Regions from separate parts of the Streptomyces sp. NPDC048496 genome, predicted to be linked through region 2. Evidence: riboswitches for the same ligand, from Rfam matches in the RefSeq annotation. Region 2 holds a riboswitch; the other holds the start of a gene.
The links. A riboswitch is a leader RNA that binds a small molecule or an ion and turns the genes downstream of it on or off. The one in region 2 is predicted to bind glycine.

Region 1: it holds a riboswitch for glycine, as region 2 does, so the genes downstream of both, gcvP (aminomethyl-transferring glycine dehydrogenase) here and gcvT (glycine cleavage system aminomethyltransferase GcvT) in region 2, are expected to answer to the same signal.

Annotation. Positions count from the first base shown of each region.
Region 1 covers NZ_JBICXB010000059.1:1,063-12,066, forward strand. The annotation lists gene ACGFSA_RS31135 (sugar phosphate nucleotidyltransferase) at 1-2,342, shown strand, start outside; gene ACGFSA_RS31140 (DUF881 domain-containing protein) at 2,441-3,361, shown strand; gene ACGFSA_RS31145 (small basic family protein) at 3,358-3,690, shown strand; gene ACGFSA_RS31150 (DUF881 domain-containing protein) at 3,696-4,484, shown strand; gene ACGFSA_RS31155 (FHA domain-containing protein) at 4,675-5,448, shown strand; gene ACGFSA_RS31160 (MerR family transcriptional regulator) at 5,466-6,209, shown strand; gene ACGFSA_RS31165 (bifunctional nuclease family protein) at 6,263-6,736, shown strand; gene ACGFSA_RS31170 (MerR family transcriptional regulator) at 6,905-7,522, shown strand; gene ACGFSA_RS31175 (DNA polymerase IV) at 7,580-9,034, shown strand; gene ACGFSA_RS31180 (PRC-barrel domain-containing protein) at 8,959-9,339, opposite strand; glycine riboswitch at 9,440-9,537, shown strand; gene gcvP (aminomethyl-transferring glycine dehydrogenase) at 9,732-11,004, shown strand, end outside.
Region 2 covers NZ_JBICXB010000008.1:208,947-219,950, reverse strand. The annotation lists gene ACGFSA_RS12095 (ABC transporter permease) at 1-725, shown strand, start outside; gene ACGFSA_RS12090 (hypothetical protein) at 730-1,755, shown strand; gene ACGFSA_RS12085 (L-serine ammonia-lyase) at 2,361-3,743, opposite strand; gene glyA (serine hydroxymethyltransferase) at 3,900-5,159, opposite strand; gene gcvH (glycine cleavage system protein GcvH) at 5,180-5,557, opposite strand; gene gcvT (glycine cleavage system aminomethyltransferase GcvT) at 5,627-6,742, opposite strand; glycine riboswitch at 6,885-6,982, opposite strand; gene ACGFSA_RS12065 (AAA family ATPase) at 7,142-7,816, shown strand; gene ACGFSA_RS12060 (enhanced serine sensitivity protein SseB) at 7,920-8,690, shown strand; gene ACGFSA_RS12055 (enhanced serine sensitivity protein SseB C-terminal domain-containing protein) at 9,043-9,819, shown strand; gene ACGFSA_RS12050 (hypothetical protein) at 9,951-10,082, opposite strand; gene ACGFSA_RS12045 (ABC transporter permease) at 10,212-11,004, shown strand, end outside.

The DNA of each region.
Region 1 (11,004 bases), on a different contig from region 2:
CCGTCCAGTTTCTCGCCTCCCTCGTCAAGAACTACTTCGGCGACGGCGAAGAGCTCGGGATGGAGCTCACCTATGCCAACGAGGAGAAACCTCTCGGGACAGCCGGCAGCGTAAAGAACGCCGAGGAAGCGCTCAAGGACGACACCTTCCTCGTCATTTCCGGCGACGCGCTCACGGACTTCGACCTGACCGACCTCATCGCCTTTCACAAAGAAAAGGGCGGGCTGGTCACGGTGTGCCTGACCCGAGTTCCGAATCCACTGGAATTCGGAATCACGATTGTCGACGAGGCGGGCCAGGTCGAGCGATTCCTGGAGAAGCCCACCTGGGGTCAGGTCTTCTCGGACACCGTCAACACGGGCATCTATGTCATGGAACCCGAGGTCTTCGACTACGTCCAGGCCGACGTCTCGGTGGACTGGTCCGGTGATGTCTTCCCGCAGCTCATGAAGGAAGGCAAGCCCATCTACGGCTATGTCGCCGAGGGCTACTGGGAGGACGTGGGCACGCACGAGAGCTATGTGAAGGCTCAGGCCGACGTCCTGGAGCGCAAGGTCGACGTCGAGATCGACGGCTTCGAGATCTCGCCCGGTGTATGGGTTGCGGAAGGCGCCGACGTCCATCCTGACGCGGTGCTTCGCGGACCCGTCTACATCGGGGACTACGCGAAGATCGAGGCCGGGGTCGAGATCCGCGAGCACACTGTCGTCGGTTCGAACGTCGTCGTCAAGACCGGGGCGTTTCTGCACAGGGCCGTGATCCACGACAACGTCTACATCGGCCAGCACTGCAATCTGCGCGGCTGCGTGGTCGGCAAGAACACCGACATCATGCGGGCGGCCCGCATCGAGGACGGTGCGGTCATCGGAGACGAGTGCCTGGTCGGTGAGGAATCGATCATTCAGGGTAATGTCCGGGTCTACCCGTTCAAGACCATCGAGGCCGGCGCCTTCGTCAACACTTCGGTGATCTGGGAGTCACGGGGGCAGGCACATCTCTTCGGTGCCCGGGGTGTCTCAGGAATCCTGAACGTGGAGATCACGCCCGAGCTCGCCGTCCGGCTTGCCGGTGCGTACGCCACCACCCTCAAGAAGGGTTCGACCGTCACCACCGCCCGTGACCACTCCCGCGGCGCCCGTGCGCTGAAGAGGGCCGTGATCTCGGCGTTGCAGGCCAGCGCCATCGACGTACGGGACCTGGAGAACGTGCCGCTTCCGGTCGCGCGTCAGCAGACCGCTCGGGGCAGCGCAGGCGGGATCATGATCCGTACGTCGCCCGGGGTGCCGGACTCGGTGGACATCATGTTCATCGACGAGCGGGGCGCAGACCTCTCCCAGGCGGGGCAGCGGAAGCTGGACCGGGTCTACGCCCGCCAGGAGTACCGCCGGGCCTTCCCGGGGGAGATCGGGGATCTGCACTTTCCGTCCAGCGTCTTCGACTCCTACACCGGGGCACTGCTGCGCAATGTGGACACCACCGGGATCTCCGCCGCTGGTCTCAAGGTTGTCGTCGACGCGTCCAACGGCAGTGCCGGGCTTGTTCTGCCCAGTCTGCTCGGGCGGCTCGGCGTTGACGCGCTGACCATCAATCCCGGGCTCGACGAATCACGGCCCACGGAGTCCGCCGACGCCCGACGCTCCGGGCTCGTGCGGCTCGGGGAGATCGTCTCCTCGGCACGGGCCGCGTTCGGCGTGCGCTTCGACCCGGTCGGGGAGCGGCTCTCCCTGGTCGACGAGCGGGGCCGGATCGTTGAGGACGATCGGGCCCTTCTGGTCCTGCTCGATCTGGTGGCCGCCGAGCGGCGCAGCGGCCGGGTGGCCTTGCCGGTGACCACGACGAGGGTCGCCGAGCAGGTCGCCGCCTACCACGGCACACAGGTGGAATGGACGACCACGTCGCCGGACGACCTGACGCGCGTGGGACGCGAGGAAGGCACCATTTTCGGAGGAGACGGGCGGGGCGGTTTCATCGTCCCCGAATTCAGCAGTGTCTTCGACGGTTCGGCGGCCTTCGTACGGCTTCTCGGGCTTGTCGCGCGGACCCAGCTCACGCTCAGCCAGATCGATGCCCGGATTCCCCTCGCGCACGTGTTGCGCCGCGATCTGGCCACGCCCTGGGCCGTCAAGGGACTGGTCATGCGTCGGGTGGTGGAAGCCGCCGGGGACCGTGACGTCGACACCACCGACGGCGTGCGGGTCGTCGAGGCGGACGGGCGTTGGGTGATGGTGCTTCCCGACCCGGCCGAGGCCGTCACCCATCTGTGGGCGGAGGGCCCCGACGACGCCTCGGCGCAGGCGCTGCTCGACGAATGGTCGGCGATCGTGGACAGCGCAGGTCAGTGACCTGCCGCCGGTGCGTCGGGAGGTGTCGCGCAGACGCTTCCCGGCGCACGGGTGGGGCCATTCGGCGGTACTAGCTGCGGCGTGCGACGATGTGCGGCATGTCGCAGCAGCCCCCCGATCGGAGTACCCCTTCGCCGCCCGCGCGCCCTGACGCGTCCATGTCGCTGCTGACCAATGTGATGGACCACAGCCTGGACGACGGCTACGCCGAGGCCACGGCCAAGCGCAAGGCCGACGGGAGCGCGGCCATGCCCCGCACACTGAAGGCAAAACTGGGCCTCGCGGCGGGCCTTGTGCTGGCTGCTCTCGTCGTCACCCTGGGCGCCGCGGAGGCGCGTGTATCGGCGCCGGTCCTCGCCAAGGAGCGTGGGGAGCTCATCGAACGTATCGACACGGAGACGTCGGCGGCCGACAAGCTGGAGTCCCAGGTCGACAAAGCCCGTGACGACGTGGGCGAGCGGCAACGTAAAGCGTTGGAAAAGCATGGCGGGGACCAGGGCCAGCTCGTGGCGCTGCTCTCCGGGGCGACCGCCGTCAAGGGACCCGGTGTGAAACTTGTCGTCGACGATGCCAAGGGCACCGACCAGGGTGGCGGCGGACCGCGTGAGACCACTGGTTTCACCGACACGGGGCGGGTGCGCGACCGGGACATGCAACGGGTCGTCAACGGCCTCTGGCAGTCCGGTGCGGAGGCCGTCGCCATCAACGGGCAGCGGCTGACGGCCCTGTCGGCGATCCGCGCCGCGGGCGACGCCATACTGGTCGACAACAAGCCGCTCGTGCCGCCGTACACGGTGCTTGCGGTGGGGGACGGGAAGCGGCTCAGCACCGCTTTCGAGGACAGTGCCGACGGCCAGTACCTGAGGGCGCTGAAGGACACCTTCGACATCCGGACCAGCATGTCCGTGCAGGACGAGGTGCGCCTCCCGGCTGCGCCCAGCCTCATCGTACGAACAGCAGAGCCGAAGGCCGCAGACACCGGCAGTGGTGCGGCAGACACAGGGAAGGGCACATCGTGATCGCCGTACTGGGCCTCGTCGTGGGAGTCGTGGTCGGACTGTTGGTCCGGCCTGAGGTGCCGGCGGTGGTCGAGCCCTATCTCCCGATCGCTGTCGTGGCTGCTCTCGACGCAGTCTTCGGTGGTCTGCGGGCCATGCTCGACGGCATCTTCGTCGACAAGGTCTTTGTGGTGTCGTTCCTCTCGAACGTCGTCGTGGCCGCACTGATCGTGTTCCTGGGCGACAAGCTGGGTGTCGGAGCGCAGCTCTCCACCGGTGTGGTCGTCGTCTTCGGTATCCGTATCTTCTCCAACGCCGCGGCGATCCGCCGGCACGTCTTCCGGGCCTGAGGCCGATGAGCAACGAAGAGCTTCCCCGTGACCAGGAGCGTACCGGCGAGCAGCAGGCCGACAGGCCCGAGCAGCTCACCGGGCGCCAGCGGTTGATCGCCGGGCTGTGGCCGCCCCGGGTCACCCGTGCACAACTCATTGTGGCGCTGCTGCTGTTCGTCCTGGGGCTGGGTCTGGCGATCCAGGTGCGGTCGAACAGTGACAACAGCGCACTGCGCGGCGCCCGCCAGGAGGATCTGGTCCGCATTCTCGATGAACTCGATGACCGTACGCAGCGTCTTGAGGATGAGAAGCAGCGTCTGGACGATCAGCGTACGGAGCTGGAGACAAGCTCGGACCAGGCCGAGGAGGCCCGTAAGCAGACCGTGGAGAAGGAACGGCAACTCGGCATCCTCGCGGGCACCGTGGCGGCACACGGGCCCGGGATCACGCTCACGATCAACGATCCGGGCGACGCGGTGCAGGCGGACATGCTGCTCGACGCCCTCCAGGAGCTGCGTGCGGCCGGGGCGGAGGCGATCGAGGTCAACAGGGTGAGGGTAGTGGCCAATACGCACTTCTCCGGCGACGGTGGCGCCATCAAGGTCGACGACCGGTCCATCTCCGCGCCGTACGTCTTCAAGGTGATCGGCAAACCGCAGGATCTGGAGCCGGCGCTGAACATCCCCGGTGGTGTGGTGCAGACGCTGGAGAAGGAGCAGGCGACCGTGCATGTGGCGCAGGCGGACGACATCGTCGTGGACGCCTTGCGACCTGCGGAGCGACCTGACTACGCTCGGTCGTCAACCCGGTGAGGGCGCCGGACACGGGGCTCGGAGGACACGGGCAAGAGGTTGCGGGGGGTCGCCGCATCGTAATGGTGGCGCGTGGTGGAAACTGTCGAGTGGATACGGACGTTGTGAAGATGTCCGGGTCGGCAGGTGTGTTTATTCAGGGTTCGTCCTGCCCCACGGGCGGGTCTGTTTCGGTCAAGGGGAATCGCCCGTGAAGTTTTTTGCGAAGTTGTTCGGCAAGAGCGCCCGCGATGACGCTGCCCGTCATCGCGCACCGCGCCATGGCCAGCCCGAGGAGCAGGGCACTGATCGCCCGCTCTTCCGTGACGAGGTGTCGGGTCCGGGCGGCGACATTTCGGGTGGAACCGGCGCGTCGTCTGTTGACCCTGCGGGTCCGGGCCGCATAGGTTTCGGGGATCCATCAACCTCAAGTACGGGTGGAGGGTTTGGGTCCATGCCGGTCTGTACGAGGTGTGGCCATCGCAACGCCGAGGCCAGTCGTTTCTGTTCCAACTGTGGTGCGCCGCTTCGGGGAGGCGCGTCTGCGGAGCGTCCTTCGGAGACGACGTCGACCATCTCCATCTCCGGTCTTGAGGCCTATGAGGCGGAGGCGACGGGCCAGACGCCCTTGCCCTCCCTCTCGCCGGAGGCCCAGGCCGCCGTCGACGCCCTGCCACTCGGCTCGGCGCTCCTGGTGGTGCGCCGCGGTCCGAACTCGGGCAGCCGCTTCCTGCTGGACAGCGAACTGACCACGGCCGGCCGCCACCCGCAGAGCGACATCTTCCTCGATGACGTGACGGTCTCCCGCCGGCACGTGGAGTTCCGCCGGAGCCCCGACGGCAGCTTCACGGTCGAGGATGTCGGCAGCCTCAACGGCACGTACGTCAATCGTGAGCGCATCGACTCCGTCGCGCTGTCCAACGGCGATGAAGTGCAGATCGGGAAGTACCGGCTGGTCTTCTACGCAAGCCAGCGGGGCATCTGACCCGTCAGGGAAGGTCCATGCTGAGAACACCGACGGGCGGTGCCGGGCACGGCACCGCCACCGCCGACGACCGGGCCATGAGCATCGGCACGGTGCTCCTGCAGCTGCGGGACGAATTTCCCGAAGTCACCATCTCCAAGATTCGCTTCCTGGAGGCCGAGGGGCTCGTCGAGCCGCAGCGGACCCCCTCCGGCTACCGCAAATTCCGCCCCGAGGACGTCGAGCGGCTGGCACAGGTGCTGCGGATGCAGCGGGACCACTATCTTCCGCTCAAAGTCATCCGCGAGCACCTGGACGCCCTGGCCCGCGGCGAGCAGGTGTCCCTGCCGGCCGCGGACGCTCCACGGGACCTGAGCGACGGTTGCTGGGACGGCGAGTCCTGGCGGGCCACCGCGGCCCGGATCGGGCGTGCGGAGCTCCTGGCCGCCGCCGAGGTCACCGAGAGCGAGCTCGAGGAGTGGGAGTCGTACGGGCTCATCGCTCCGACGGCGGAGGGTGGCTACGACGCCGAGACGGTGACCGTTGCCAAACTTGTGGCGGATCTGGGCCGATTCGGCCTGGAACCGCGTCATCTGCGGGCGATGCGCGGGGCTGCGGAACGCGAGGCCGGCCTGATCGAGCAGGTGGTCGCACCTTTGCGCCGACACCGGAATCCGCAGACCAGAGCCCATGCGGAGGCCAAGGCGAAGGAGCTCGCGGAGCTCTCCGTACGGCTTCATTCGGCCCTTGTGCAGACCGCTCTGCGGATCCGGCTCCACTGATCACGGCGGAGCCCGACTACCCAAACCTGCCGAGCACGTCCTAGGGTTGCTGTGTGAACGAGCTCGACGTTGTGGGTGTCCGGGTGGAAATGCCCTCCAACCAACCGATCGTGCTCCTGCGTGAAGTGGGAGGCGACCGGTACCTCCCCATTTGGATCGGTCCTGGTGAGGCGACCGCGATCGCCTTTGCCCAGCAGGGCATGGCTCCGGCCAGGCCGCTGACCCATGATCTCTTCAAGGATGTGCTCGAGGCCCTGGGCCAGGAGCTCACCGAGGTCCGCATCACGGACCTCAGGGAAGGGGTCTTCTACGCGGAGCTGGTCTTCGCCGGCGGGGTCGAGGTGAGCGCGCGGCCGTCCGACGCCATAGCGCTCGCGCTGCGCACCGGCACGCCGATCTACGGCAGTGACGGGGTGCTCGACGACGCGGGGATCTCCATCCCTGACGAGCAGGAGGACGAGGTCGAGAAGTTCCGGGAGTTCCTCGACCAGATCTCGCCGGAGGACTTCGGTACCAACAGCCAGTGACCGTCCAGCAGGGTCGCCGTCAGCGCATTCGACAAGCCTTTCCCGGGAACGGGACACGGCAAACCACCCTCCGGGTGATTATCACTCGGCGTGCCGAGTGTGGCGATCGTTGACGCACCCCAAGCGACTGCCTACCTTCGAGATGGCAGGTCAAGGACGGAGGTCGGCGTGAGAAGCAGCGGCGACGGTACGGCAGCGGGTGGGCCGTACCGGCAGCACGGAAGTACAGCCGACCGCACCATCAGGCAACCGGTTCAACCGGCGGCGATGGCGGGGGACGGGGCGGCAGCGGTCGGCGACATCGGCTATCGCGGGCCGACGGCGTGCGCGGCGGCGGGGATCACCTATCGGCAGCTCGACTACTGGGCACGCACCGGGCTCGTCGAGCCGAGTGTGCGGCCTGCCTACGGATCGGGCACGCAGCGCCTCTACAGCTTCCGGGACGTCGTCCTGCTGAAGATCGTGAAGCGCTTTCTCGATACGGGCGTCGCCCTGCAGAACATCCGCACCACGGTCCAGCATCTGCGGGCCCGGGGGTTCCAGGATCTTGAGCGGATGACGCTCATGAGCGACGGCGCGACCGTCTACGAGTGCTCCTCGCCCGACGAGGTCGTGGATCTGCTCCAGGGGGGCCAGGGGGTCTTCGGCATCGCCGTCGGTGTGGTCTGGCGGGATGTCGACGCCGCACTGTCGCAGCTGCACGGCGAGCGGGTGGACACCGGCGAGACGCTGATCGGCAACAACCCCACCGACGAGCTCGCACGGCGGCGCAACCGCGCCGTCTGACGGGCCGCGGAGCGGGGGCGCGGCGATTGTCAGTGCCGTAGGGCAGCATCGGTTGATGTGAGAGCCGCGCCCACCATCCTGCATCTGGACATGGATGCCTTCTACGCCTCGGCCGAGCAGGCGGCGAAACCGAGCCTGCGCGGCAAACCGGTCGTGGTCGGCGGGCTGGGACCCCGTGGGGTCGTCGCCACCGCTTCCTACGAGGCGCGGCGCTTCGGGGTGCACTCGGCGATGCCGACCGCGCAGGCCCGGCGGCTGGCGCCCAATGCCGCCTATCTGGTGCCCCGCTTCACCCTGTACCGGACGGTGAGCGACCAGGTGATGGGGTTGCTGGGGCAGCTGTCACCGCTGGTGGAGCCGCTCAGCCTGGACGAGGCGTTCGTCGATCTGGAGGCCGGTGGGACGGCCGACGACACCGCCTCGGCGCGGGCCATCGGCGAGCAACTGCGCGACGCCATCAGAGCCGTCACCGGACTCACCGGCTCGGTCGGCCTCGCTGGCTCCAAGATGCTGGCCAAGATCGCCTCGGAGGAGGCGAAACCGAACGGGCTGCTGGTCATCGAGCCGGGGACCGAACGGGAACTGCTCGCCCCGATGTCCGTGCGGATCCTCCCCGGCGTGGGCCCCGCCACCGGGGACCATCTGCGGCGGGCCGGGATGACCACGGTCGACGACCTGGCCACGGCCGGCGAGGCGGAGCTCGTACGGCTGCTGGGGAAGGCGCATGGCGTCGCGCTGCATCGTATGGCCCTCGGGTACGACGACCGCCCCGTCGTGGCCGAGCGAGACGCCAAGTCGGTGTCGGTCGAGGACACCTTCGACATGGATCTGCACGACCGGATCCGGGTCCGGACGGAGGTCGAGCGCCTGGCGGACCGTTGTGTCCAGCGGCTGCGGGCCGCGGAGCGCTCGGGACGCACCGTGGTGCTGAAGGTGCGCAGATACGACTTCTCGACGCTCACGCGGTCCGAGACGCTCCGGGGGCCGACGGACGACCCCACAGTGGTCAGAGAGGCCGCTGCGCGGCTCCTGGAGGCTGTGGACACCACGGGAGGGGTGCGGCTGCTCGGGGTGGGCGTCACGGGGCTCGCCGACTACACGCAGGAGGATCTCTTCGCCCAGGCAGCCGGTGAGCGGGCCGCGCTCGAGGTCCCGGCCCGTGAAGAACAGGGCGCGGGCGGCCACGGGGACGAGCCGGTGGACGGGGCGCAGGAGCAGGAGACCGCCGAACAGCTCGCGGCCCGGCGCTGGCCCGCCGGGCACGACGTATGCCATGACACCTTCGGCCACGGCTGGGTGCAGGGCAGTGGGGTGGGCCGGGTGACCGTGCGGTTCGAGGAACCCGGGTCACCGCCCGGCCGGGTGCGGACGTTCCGTGTCGACGATCCGGAACTGCAGCCTGCCGATCCGCTCCCGCTGGTGAGTGATCCGGCGGACTACTCGTCCTGGCCGGCCAGCCTGCCGAAGTCCCGGTCCGGGCCCGGCTCGTCGGTCGGCGAGTCCAGACCGTAGTGCCGGTAGAGCTGAAGCTCCTGTTCCGGTGAGAGATGGCGGCCCACGCCGAAGTCGGGGGCGTCCTTGATCAGCGCACGGTCGAAGGGGATCCGGAGCACGTCGTCGACGAATTCGCTGGGCTCAAGCGGCACGAAGGCGTCCCTGCTGAACAGTCCCGTACGCACGGCTGCCCACTCGGGTATGCCGGTCGCGTCGTCGAGATACACCTCGTCCACAGTTCCGATCTTGGTGCCTTTGCGGTCGAATGCCTTGCGGCCGATCAGGTTGCGCGGATCAATGTCGGTCTGCACGGTCCCTCCCATTGGTCGCGGCTACTCCACAGGCACTACGAAAGTGCAGATTCGGGCTATCGGCCACTTGAGAATTCCGTCGCGAGCCCGCTGGTAGGCTGGTGATGGCTGCTGACCCCGTGCGGGAGAGCCTTCCGGAGCGCATCCGGCAGGCGCCGAAGGAGCAAATCCTCCCCGGAATCTCTCAGGCCCCCGTACCGCACGGACGAGGTCACTCTGGAAAGCAGGGCGGGTTTCGTGGCGGCAGCGGCCGGGACGGATCCCTCCCTCACCGACGGTGAAAGCCGGTATGCCTCAGGGCGCACCGGTGAAGCTCTCAGGTTGAGATGACAGAGGGGGAGGCCGTCCGGGCACCCGCGCCGTGGTGCCCCTCGCAGGTCGTGACAGACCAGGAGGCCTCCACCATGACCCCCCGTCGCACTCCGCTCTCCCAGCTGGAGCAGGGCATCCCCTTCGAGCAGCGCCACATCGGCCCCGATGCCGAGGCGCAGGCGAAGATGCTCGCCCAGGTCGGTTACGGCTCGCTCGACGACCTCACCGCGGCCGCAGTGCCCGATGTGATCAAGAGTGCGGAGGCGCTGCAGCTGCCGTCGGCCCGTACCGAGGCCGAGGTCCTCGCCGAGCTCCGCACCCTTGCCGACCGCAACCAGGTGCTCGCCCCGATGATCGGGCTCGGCTACTACGGCACGTTCACCCCGCCGGTGATCCTCCGCAACGTCATGGAGAATCCCGCCTGGTACACGGCCTACACGCCGTACCAGCCGGAGATCTCGCAGGGCCGCCTGGAGGCGCTCCTCAACTTCCAGACGATGGTCGCCGAGCTGACCGGGCTGCCCACCTCCGGCGCCTCGCTGCTCGACGAGGGCACCGCCGCCGCCGAGGCCATGGCGCTCGCCCGCCGCGTCGGCAAGGTCAAGGACGGAGTCTTCCTGGTCGACTCCGACACCCTGCCCCAGACCATCGCCGTGATCGAGACTCGCGCCGAGCCGACCGGTGTCGAGGTCGTCGTCGCCGATCTCGCCGCGGGTATCCCCGCCGAGATCGCCGGGCGCGGTGTCTTCGGCGTGCTGCTCCAGTACCCGGGTGCCTCCGGCGCCGTCCACGACATCAAGCCCGTCATCGAGCAGGCCCACGAGCTCGGCGCGATCGTCACCGTCGCCGCCGACCTGCTCGCCCTGACCCTGCTGACCTCGCCCGGTGACCTCGGCGCGGACATCGCCGTCGGCACCACGCAGCGCTTCGGTGTCCCGATGGGCTTCGGTGGACCGCACGCCGGCTTCATGGCCGTACGCGAGAAGTTCGCCCGCAGCCTGCCCGGCCGCCTCGTCGGTGTCTCCGTCGACGCGGACGGCAACAAGGCGTACCGCCTCGCCCTGCAGACCCGCGAGCAGCACATCCGTCGCGAGAAGGCCACCAGCAACATCTGTACCGCGCAGGTGCTGCTCGCCGTGATGGCCGGGATGTACGCGGTCTACCACGGCCCCGACGGCTTGCGGACGATCGCGCAGCGCACCCACCGCTACGCCACGATCCTGGCCGAGGGCCTGCGCGCGGCCAGGGTCGACGTCGAGACCGGCGCCTACTTCGACACGCTCACCGTGCGTGTCCCCGGCAAGGCGGCGGATGTCGTGGCCGACGCCCGCGACCGCGGGGTCAACCTGCGTCTTGTCGACGCCG
Region 2 (11,004 bases):
GCACCTCCGCCGGACAGGGCACCGGGGTGCCCGTATCGGTCCGGGTGGTGGGCCTGTTCGACCCGGCCTGGCAGCTGGACGGTCCTGACGCAGCGTACGCCGACGAGGCCACAGTGGTCCGATGGGCCGCGGCGAAGGCCGGTGTCACCGAGTCCGAGTTCACCACCTCCGTCGGATACGACCGCATCACCGTGCTGGCCCGCACCGCGCATGACGTCCCCGGGCTTCTGAGCGACATCCAGTCTGCCGGGTACGCGGCCACCTCCCTGCAGCAGGAAATGTCCGCACTGCCAGGCGTACTGTCCCTGATCCACACCGCCGGCCAGGTGCTGCTCGTCGTCCTCGGCCTGGTCGCCCTGGTCGGTGCGCTGGTGGTCACCGGCGCGCTGTCCAGGCAGCGGGCCCGGGAGATCGGCATCCTCAAAGCCCTCGGGTTCGGCAACCGGGCCGTCCTGACCATGTTCGTCGCCGAAACCGGGATCATCGGAGCCACGGGTGCCGCGCTGGGCGCCCTCCTGGGTCTCGCGGGGGCCGCCGCAGCAGCTGCCGGACTGCGCGGCAGCTCCGAACTCGCGCCCTACCTCCCCGACGGAATCCCGCTCCCGGACCCGGGCGTCCTGGCCGGTATTCTCCTGCTCACCCTGGCCGTGACCGTGATCGGCGCCTGGGTTCCCGCCCGCCGCGCCGCCCAGCTGTCCCCCAGCGATGCCATCAAGGAATGGTGAACTGATGAACCGACGTGTCCTCCCCGCCCTCGCAGCAGGCGCCCTCATGCTGCCGCTCGCGGCATGCGACGGCCCCGCCGGTGTGGAACTCGGCCACAACTGGGAGGGCTCGAAGGTTTTCGTCCTCACCAAGGTCAGCGGCTTGACCACGATCGCCGGAATCGACCCGGCCCGCCACACCGCTGAACCGCTGGCCGCGGTACCGACCCAGTCCGACGACGACGATACGGCCAGCCCCCAGATCACCAAGACCACCAACGGACGCTGGATCGTGACGATCCCCCGCAAGAACGGCCGCCCCAGTCGGCTGTACGAGGTGAACACCAAGGACCAGGTCCTCGACGCCCTCGGCACGACGGAGGGCGGACGGGTCCTGATCCCTACCGGGGGTTACATCATCGCCGTCGGAGACAAGGCCACATCCAGTACAGGGAAGGCCACCGCCCTGGTCTATGACCCCGCCACCTGGCAGGTCAAACGCGACGTCACCCTGCCGGTCAACCCCGGACTGGCCGCCGGTGGAACTCCCGGACTCTGCGTCGGCGACAACAGCGACAAGGGTTTTACGCTGGCCGTCGTCTCCCCGAAGAACGGCACTATCAAGACACTGCCCCAGGTGCCCAAGACCGAGGCCCAGGCCCTGGACTGCTCCACCAGCCGTCCACTGCTCGCGGGCGGCCCCACCGCGACCAGCACCTCCACAGGCACCGCAACACTGCACCTGGCCAAGCAGGGCGAGATCGATGTGCTGACCACGTCCGCCGGCCGCATCGATCGGGTGACAGCGGACTCCACGAGCATCACGGCGGCGGTCTCACTCCCCGGCCACGTCGAACTGGTCGAAGTGGACCGCAGCACCGGGAAGGAACGCCACCGCACCCGCCTCGATGGGATGGCCGCCACCGACGGGATGCGGAAGACCGGCAAAGACTGGGTCCTCACCTCTGGTGACAGCGCTGTCACGGTTGATCTCGGCCATGGCAAAGCAACGAAGTTCACTCTGCCCGGGCAACTGCTCAACGCAGGCTGATGAGCGGCAGCGTGGGCGAGCCCGCGCCTGGCTGGCCGAGGAGGGCTACTTTCCGAATCTTCCTGCGCCGCGGCGGACGGTGGAGTCCTGACCCGTCCACCGCGTCGTGATGAGACCGAGGCGTTCCGTACTGAGTTCCGCCACGGCTCGCCCAGCCTGGCCACGGGGAAGGACAGCTCCGCCACTCGCACACCATATTGGCGCGCGTCGCCGTCAAGCGTGAGCGCTGCGTGAGCGGACGGGGTGGCACAAGCTGGACCGGGCGGCATACGGTGCTCGGTCGCCCGTCGCTGACCAGTAGAAACACGGCGCGGCGGCACCGCCCGGCAGCCGTCGTCACGATCATGCAGGCCCTCGTAATGCGTAGGTCTCGCTACCTGGCTGTACCCACTGCACTCATACCCTGAGACGGCAAGAGCGCCGACTCGGTCCTGAAGTCGGCCCGTACTCAACCGCAAGCAGCGAAGTGCCCCGGGGACATCCCGGGGACTTTTCGGGGACATTCACGCCTGTCCCAGGGACTTTTCGGGGACATTCCTCCGCGTAAGCAGGGAAGGCCCTGACAGCGCTGCAAGTTGCGAACGCGCTGGTCAGGGCCTATGTGCCTAGCACTCGATGATGTTCACCGCGAGCCCGCCGCGCGCGGTCTCCTTGTACTTCACGCTCATGTCCGCGCCCGTCTCCTTCATGGTCTTGATGACCTTGTCGAGAGAGACCTTGTGGGTGCCGTCGCCGCGCAGCGCCATCTTCGCCGCCGTGACCGCCTTGACCGCCGCCATGCCGTTGCGCTCGATGCAGGGGATCTGGACGAGACCGCCGACCGGGTCGCAGGTCAGGCCGAGGTTGTGCTCCATGCCGATCTCGGCGGCGTTCTCGACCTGTTCGGCGGAGCCGCCGAGGACCTCGGCGAGCGCTCCCGCGGCCATCGAGCAGGCGGAGCCCACCTCGCCCTGGCAGCCGACCTCGGCGCCGGAGATCGAGGCGTTCTCCTTGAACAGCATGCCGATGGCACCGGCCGCGAGGAGGAAGCGGACGACGCTGTCCTCCTTCTCGGCCTCGGTGGCGCCGCCTGCGGCGAAGTTCATGTAGTAGTGCAGCACGGCCGGGATGATGCCGGCTGCGCCGTTGGTGGGGGCGGTGACGACGCGGCCACCCGCGGCGTTCTCCTCGTTGACCGCCATCGCGTAGAGGGTGATCCACTCCATCGCGAGGGCCTGCGGGTCGCCCTCGGCGCGCAGCTGGCGTGCGGTGTTCGCGGCGCGGCGGCGGACCTTCAGACCACCGGGGAGGATGCCCTCGCGGGCCATGCCGCGCGATACGCATGCCTGCATGACCCGCCAGATGTCCAGCAGACCGGAGCGGATCTCCTCCTCCGTCCGCCAGGCCCGCTCGTTCTCCAGCATGAGGGAGGAGATCGACAGGCCGGTGTCGCGGGAGAGCCGCAGCAGTTCGTCGCCGGTGCGGAAGGGGTGCTTCAGGACGGTGTCGTCGAGGACGATCCGGTCCTCGCCCACCGCGTCCTCGTCGACGACGAAGCCGCCGCCGACGGAGTAGTAGGTCTTCTCCAGCAGCGGGGCGCCGTCGCGGTCGAACGCGAAGATCGTCATGCCGTTGGCGTGGTACGGGAGCGCCTTGCGGCGGTGCAGGACCAGCTGCTCGTCGGCGTCGAAGTCGATCTCGTGCATGCCCAGCACGTTGAGCCGGCCCGAGGAGCGGATCGCGTCCACCCGGTCGTCGGCGGACTCCACGTCGACGGTACGGGGGGACTCGCCCTCCAGGCCGAGCAGGACGGCCTTGGGCGTGCCGTGGCCGTGCCCGGTGGCGCCGAGCGAGCCGAACAGCTCGGCGCGTATGGAAACGGTGTGGGCGAGCAGGCCCTCGTTCTTCAGGCGGCGCGCGAACATACGGGCCGCGCGCATCGGGCCGACCGTATGGGAGCTGGACGGGCCGATGCCGATCGAGAACAGGTCGAAGACCGAGATGGCCACGGTGTGACTCCTAAAAAATTGGTAGACGCCGTTGTCTGCCGGGTGGTGCGGTACGGACCGGTCGGTCCGAAGAGCGGCGGGACAAGGGCTGGGGCACCGCGCTCACTGTCCAGTGTGCGTGGTGCCCCGCCCCAAACGTACGAAAAGTGACCCGGACTACTTCAGACCGGGGTACAGCGGGAACTTCTCGGCCAGCGCGATCACGCGGGCCTTGAGGTCGTCGGCGTCGTACGACGGCTTGAGTGCCGACGCGATGATCTCGGCGACCTCGGTGAAGTCCTCGGCCTGGAAGCCACGGGTGGCCAGGGCCGGCGTGCCGATCCGCAGACCCGAGGTGACCATCGGCGGCCGCGGGTCGTTCGGGATGGCGTTCCGGTTGACCGTGATGCCGAGCTCGTGGAGCCGGTCCTCGGCCTGCTGGCCGTCCAGCTCCGAGTTGCGCAGGTCGACGAGGACCAGGTGCACGTCCGTACCGCCGGAGAGGACGGAGACGCCGACCTCGGTGACGTCCGGCTGCACCAGACGCTCGGCGAGGATGCGGGCGCCGTCCAGGGTGCGCTGCTGGCGCTCCTTGAACTCCTCGGTCGCCGCGACCTTGAACGAGACCGCCTTGGCCGCGATCACGTGCTCCAGCGGACCACCCTGCTGACCGGGGAAGACAGCAGAGTTGATCTTCTTGGCGAGCTCCTGCGTCGACAGGATGACGCCACCGCGCGGACCGCCGAGGGTCTTGTGCGTGGTCGTCGTGACGACGTGGGCGTGCGGCACCGGGTTCGGGTGCAGACCCGCGGCCACCAGGCCCGCGAAGTGCGCCATGTCGACCATCAGGTACGCGCCGACCTCGTCCGCGATGCGGCGGAAGGCGGCGAAGTCCAGCTGACGGGGGTAGGCGGACCAGCCGGCGACGATGAGCTTCGGCTTGGACTCCTTGGCCAGGCGCTCGACCTCGGCCATGTCCACGACGCCGGTCTCGTCGACGTGGTAGGGGACCACGTGGTAGAGCTTGCCGGAGAAGTTGATCTTCATGCCGTGGGTCAGGTGACCGCCATGGGCCAGGTTCAGACCCATGATCGTGTCGCCAGGCTTCAGCAGCGCGAACATCGCGGCGGCGTTGGCCTGCGCACCCGAGTGGGGCTGGACGTTGGCGGCCTCGGCGCCGAACAGCGCCTTGATCCGGTCGATGGCGATCTGCTCGACCACGTCGACGTGCTCGCAGCCGCCGTAGTAGCGGCGGCCCGGGTAGCCCTCGGCGTACTTGTTGGTGAGGACGGAGCCCTGGGCCTCCATGACCGCGACCGGAGCGAAGTTCTCCGAGGCGATCATTTCGAGGGTGGACTGCTGACGGTGGAGCTCGGCGTCGACGGCGGCGGCGACGTCCGGGTCCAGCTCGTGGAGGGAGGAGTTGAGAAGCGACATCAGGTGGTCCCTTGGAGTCTTTAGTTGCCGGAGAACTCGGTGTACTCGTCGGCGGAGAGCAGGTCCTTCGGCTCCTCCGCGACGCGTACCTTGAACAGCCAGCCGCCCTCGAAGGGAGCGGAGTTCACCAGTGACGGGTCGTCCACGACGTCCTGGTTGGAGGCGGTGACCTCGCCGGTCACCGGCGAGTACAGGTCGCTGACGGACTTGGTCGACTCGAGCTCGCCGCAGGTCTCGCCCGCGGTCACCGTGTCGCCGACTTCCGGGAGCTGGGCGTAGACGACGTCACCGAGCGCGTTGGCCGCGAACTCGGTGATGCCGACCGTGGCCACACCGTCCTCGAGGGCCGACAGCCACTCGTGCTCCTTGCTGTAACGCAGCTGCTGGGGGTTGCTCATGACCTGAATTCTCCTGTACGCGGGGGAGTGCTGATGAACGGTGGTCTTACGGTGTGAGACGCGACTGCGTCACTTCTGGCGCTTGTAGAACGGCAGGGCGACGACCTCGTACGGTTCGTGGCTGCCACGGATGTCCACTCCGACGCCCGTGGTCCCGGGCGCGGCGTGCGCGGCGTCCACGTACGCGATGGCGATCGGCTTGCCGAGCGTCGGCGACGGGGCGCCGGAGGTGACCTCGCCGATGACCTGGCCCTCGGCGACAACGGGGTAGCCGGCGCGCGGCACCCGGCGGCCCTCGGCGATCAGGCCGACGAGCTTGCGCGGCGGGGCGGTCTCGGCGCGCTCGGCGGCGGCCTCCAGGGCCTTGCGGCCGACGAAGTCGCCCTCCTTCTCGAACTTCACGACCCGGCCGAGACCGGCGTCGAACGGGGTCAGCTCGGTGGTCAGCTCGTGCCCGTACAGCGGCATGCCCGCCTCCAGGCGCAGCGTGTCGCGGCAGGACAGGCCGCACGGGATCAGGCCACGGGAGGCGCCCGCCGCCGTGAGGGCCTGCCAGAGCTGCTCTGCGTGCTCGGGGGCGACGAACAGCTCGAAGCCGTCCTCGCCGGTGTAACCGGTACGGGCGATCAGCGCGGGCACACCGGCGACGGTGCCGGGCAGACCCGCGTAGTACTTCAGACCATCCAGGTCGGCGTCGGTGACCGAGGCCAGGATGGCGGGGGACTCGGGGCCCTGGACGGCGAGCAGCGCGTACGCGTCGCGGTCGTCGCGCACCTCGGCGTCGAACCCGTCGGCGCGGGCGGTCAGCGCGTCCAGCACGATCTGGGCGTTCCCGGCGTTGGCGACGACCATGTACTCGGTCTCGCCCAGCCGGTAGACGATCAGGTCGTCCAGGATGCCGCCGTCCTCGGCGCAGATCATCGTGTAGCGGGCGCGGCCGACGGCCACGGTGCCGATGTTGCCGACCAGTGCGAAGTTCAGGAACGCCGCGGCCTGCGGGCCGGTGACGGTGATCTCACCCATGTGTGACAGGTCGAAGAGACCCGCCTGCGTGCGCACCGCGTTGTGCTCGTCGCGCTCACTGGCGTAGCGCAGCGGCATGTCCCAGCCGGCGAAGTCGGTCATGGTCGCGCCCAGCGAGCGATGCAGGGCGTCGAGGGCGGTGAGACGGGGGGCGTTGCTCATAGGTGTGGCTCCCAGGGCATGACGACGAGGACGATCCCCTCCCCATCTGTCATCGGAACCTGAGAGGTTCGCCGAGAGACCCCCGGGGGGTTCGGCTTGCACCTTGGGTGGAGCCGCGGGGCGACTCGCTTTTCAGATCTGCCTCATCCACGCGGTACGGGGCCTGAGAGATTCAAGGGAGGATCTTGCTCCTTCGGCGCCCGGCACACACTGTGGCCGGAGCTCTCCCGCGCGGATTCAAGCGGCCTTTATGCAGTTGGCCGGGTCATCATCGCACGCATTGCGGAAAAGTGGGGCGTCGGTACCCCATGCGCGGAACGAGTAGTGGGACGGTTGTCTCGCATTACCTTTTCTTTACACTTCTTGGGCAGGCGTGGGCGACCCGACAGGGGGAGGGCGATGACGTTGCAGCGGTACGCGACGACCGCGGGGGTCGCGCACGGCGCGATGCCCGCGCAGCCGGGCGCACCCGCCCGGGAATTGCTGGGCACACACGCGCCCGTCGTGCGGGACCTGCGCGAGCGCGCCGGGCGTAGCCCGCGCGGGCTCCATTTCGCGACAGGGGATGTGGTGGTGGTCTCCGGGCTGCCCGGTGGCGGCAAGTCGACACTGATCCGGCGGGCGGTGGCCGTACGGGCCATCGACTCCCAGGACACCCGGGACCGCTGGGCGCAGCGGGTGCCCCGCTTACTCCCGTACGCCCTCTACCGCCCGCTGGTCCGCGTCGCCCACTACTGGGGGCTGTGGCGGGCGCTGTGCTCCGGTGAGTCCGTCGTCGTTCACGACTGCGGAACCCAGACATGGGTACGGGGCTGGCTGGCCCGGCACGCACGGCGCCGCGGACGCACGCTGCATCTCGTGCTGCTCGACGTCACCCCCCAGGAGGCCAGGGCGGGCCAGCGCGAGCGTGGGCGCGGGGTATCCGGATACGCATTCGCCCGGCACCGCAGGGCCATCGGCCGGCTGCTGCGGGACACCGAGGCGGGCACCCTGCCGCTCGGCTGCGCCTCGGCGGTGCTGCTGGACCGGGAGGCGGCCGGGATGCTGGCGCGGATCACGTTCGCCGACGCCTGAGGGACGGGACAGCCTTTTGGTGCCCGGTCGTCCGTCAGCGCGGAGGGGCACGCCGGAGTTACTGTTCTGCGGCAAGGCATGGGTGAGAAGGGGAAGCAGCGCAGTGGACATTCCGGCACCGGTCCAGAACCATCCGCAGAGCGGATGGCCGGCCAATGAGCTCGAAGAGGTGCTGGTTGCCTCGCTCGGCAGCCCGGAGGCGGGTGGCCGGCTCGTCGAAGTGCTCGGCCGCAGTCACGTCTGGGTGCCGCTTCCCAACGGCGGGGGCCCCGATGCCCCGTCGCTCGACCTGCCGACGGTGGAGATCGAGGGCGCTCCGTACGTCCCCGTCTTCAGCTCCGAACATCAGTTCCTGCAGTGCGTCGGCACCCAAATGTCCTTCACCGTGGCGCCCACCGTCGAATTCGCCCGCGGGCTGCCCCCGCAGCTCGGCATCGCGGTCAACCCGGGCGGCGCCGTCGGCATGCCGCTGCCGCCGCCCGCCGTCGCCGAGCTCTGCCGCACCGGACGCACCTCGCTGGACGGGCCGGCCACCGGCGGCCGGGTCCGGCTGTACGAGCCGGACTGGCAGGAGGAGCCCGTCGACTTCCTCGCGGCCGCGGCCGGGGAATTCGAGGAGAGCGGCGTGCTGCGCACCGCCCGCCGGACGCTGGCCAGCATCGAGGGCGGCGATCCCGTTCTCTTCATAGGCGTCGAGTTCTCCACCTGGGACGGCGCGGGGCGCAACGCCCCGATGGACGCTCTGGGCCGTGCACTGGGCCGTGTCGAGGTGCCCTGGCCGGTCAATCTGGTCCTGCTCGATGTGGCGCAGGACCCGGTCGCCGACTGGATGCGGGCCAGGATCCGGCCGTTCTACCAGCGCGAGGGTTGCTAGGAGGGGCACTGTCTGCCCCATCAGGAGCGTCGTCCGGACGTCCTGGATGGGGTCTCCCCTGCTCGAACGAAGCTGAGAGCCTGGGGAAGGCGCTGCCAGGGCTTTTGGTCAAGGCGGCGAGCGGGCGTGCCGGGCGGTGCGACGGGGCAGAGCTTGCCGGGAGGGGTCCTGGCGCGCGGAGTTCCCGACTCCGGGGATTGCGGGCGTGACACCGTCGACCTGTGGCGTCAAGTCGGTGTCAGGGGCGCCGCATAAGCTGGTTTGATGGCTAGTGCCTCGGCCACCGAGCCGCACCCGTGTGCCCTGGGCGCGGCAGGCCGACACAGTGGATCGAAGAGGGGCGGGACCCAGGGTGAGTGCGTCAGGCACCGCGGCGGCCGGGCAGGTCGAGCACATGCTGCGCCAAGTGACGCCCGGGCGCTACGACGCGTACGAGGCACTGCTCCGGGCGCTCGCCGGCGACCGGATCTGGATGCTGCTCTGGCACGGCCGGGCGGGCTCGCCCGACGCCCAGTACGGGAACATGGAGGTCGACGGGCTGGGCTACGCGCCCTGTGTGACCTCTCCCCAGGAACTTTCGGCCAGCGGCTGGAACCGGGCCCATGAAGTAGTCACCGGACTCGACATCGCCCGCGCTCTCTTCCCGGACCGCTGGGGCATCTGGCTCAACCCGCACGCCCCCGGTGGCGGCGTCGGCATCCCGTGGCTGGATCTGCGCCGTATCGCCACCGGCCTCGACCGGATGCCCGCGGGACCGCTCCGGCTCACCGAGCCGGCCATCGAGATCCCGCAGTTCTACGCCCTGCTCTCGCAGAACGCCCATCACACCCCCGCGATCCGCTCCCTGCGCCGGGCCTGGGTGCAGCCCGCGCTCGGGGTGCCGTATCTCGCCATCGGTCTCGATCTCTACGACACGAGCCAGACGTCCGTCGACGCGGTGCGCGCGATGATGCAGCAGTCGATCGGCGCGGTCCCGGACGGGCTGCCCGTTTCCACCGTCGCGATGTCCGACGAGTACGACCCGGTCGCGATGTGGCTCCGCGCCAATGCCCGCCCGTTCTACGACCGTGAGGCGCACGTCGCGCCCGCTCCCGCCGTTGGTTACGGCTACCCCCCGGCCCACGGCTGACCGACCCGGACACCTGCCAATTGGTGCCGGAATCAGCCCCGTTGGGGTACCTGCCCGATCTGGGTGAAGAGTGCCGACTTGGTTCGCTGGGACGATCACGGCGTCCGGATACCGGAAGCTAGCTGGTCACATCACGGTTGCGCATCCATTCCCCGCCAGGGCTGGCGGGTGATCCGCGACGCGTTGAAGACTCCCCGGAACAAGAAGCGTTCGGCGCCCTGTGCGACCTGCGGCTTCTGGTTGGACCAGTTCAACTGCTCCACTCGCACCACCTGCATCTTCCGTACCACCCGCACAAAACGTGCGACTTGCACCTGTGATGTGAACTAGCCGCTACAGCGGCGGGCGCGGGCCGGCCACAGTCGGTCGAGCCGAGAGGGGTCCCCACAACGATGACGGCACCACTGCATGACACGACAGCCGCTGAGACCACGGCCGTTGATGTCGCCGCGGATGTCCCCGAGAAGGCAATCGAGGGCCGGTCCCCGTGGAAGATCGCCTGGACCCGGCTCAAGCGTGACAAGCTCGCGCTGACCGGTGGATTCGTGGTGCTCTTCCTCATTGCCGTCGCGCTCCTCGCGCCGGTGATCGTGAGCGCTTTCGGGCATCCGCCGAACGAGTTCCACGAGGACAAGATCGACGCGCTCTTCGGCACCCCGAACGGCTCCTGGGGCGGCATCAGCTCCGACTTCCTGCTGGGAGTCGAGCCCGTCAACGGTCGTGACGTGTTCAGCCGCATCGTCTACGGCGCACGCATCTCGCTGCTCGTGGCCTTCCTCTCAGCCATGGTCGCCGTCGCCCTCGGCACGGTCATCGGCATCGTGGCGGGCTACTTCGGCGGCTGGGTCGACGCGGCGATCAGCCGGGTCATGGACGTGATGCTCGCCTTCCCGCAGCTGCTCTTCACCATCGCCCTGGTCTCCGTGCTCCCCAACGAGCTCTTCGGCCTGGAGGGTTCGAACGTCCGCATCGGAGCGCTGGTCCTGGTGATCGGCTTCTTCGGCTGGCCGTACGTCGGCCGAATCGTCCGCGGCCAGGCCCTCTCGCTCAGGGAGCGCGAGTACGTGGAGGCGGCCCGCAGCCTGGGCGCCGGACGCTTCTACATCCTGTGGCGCGAGCTGCTGCCCAACCTGGTCGCGCCGATCACCGTGTACGCCACCCTGATGATCCCGACGAACATCCTCA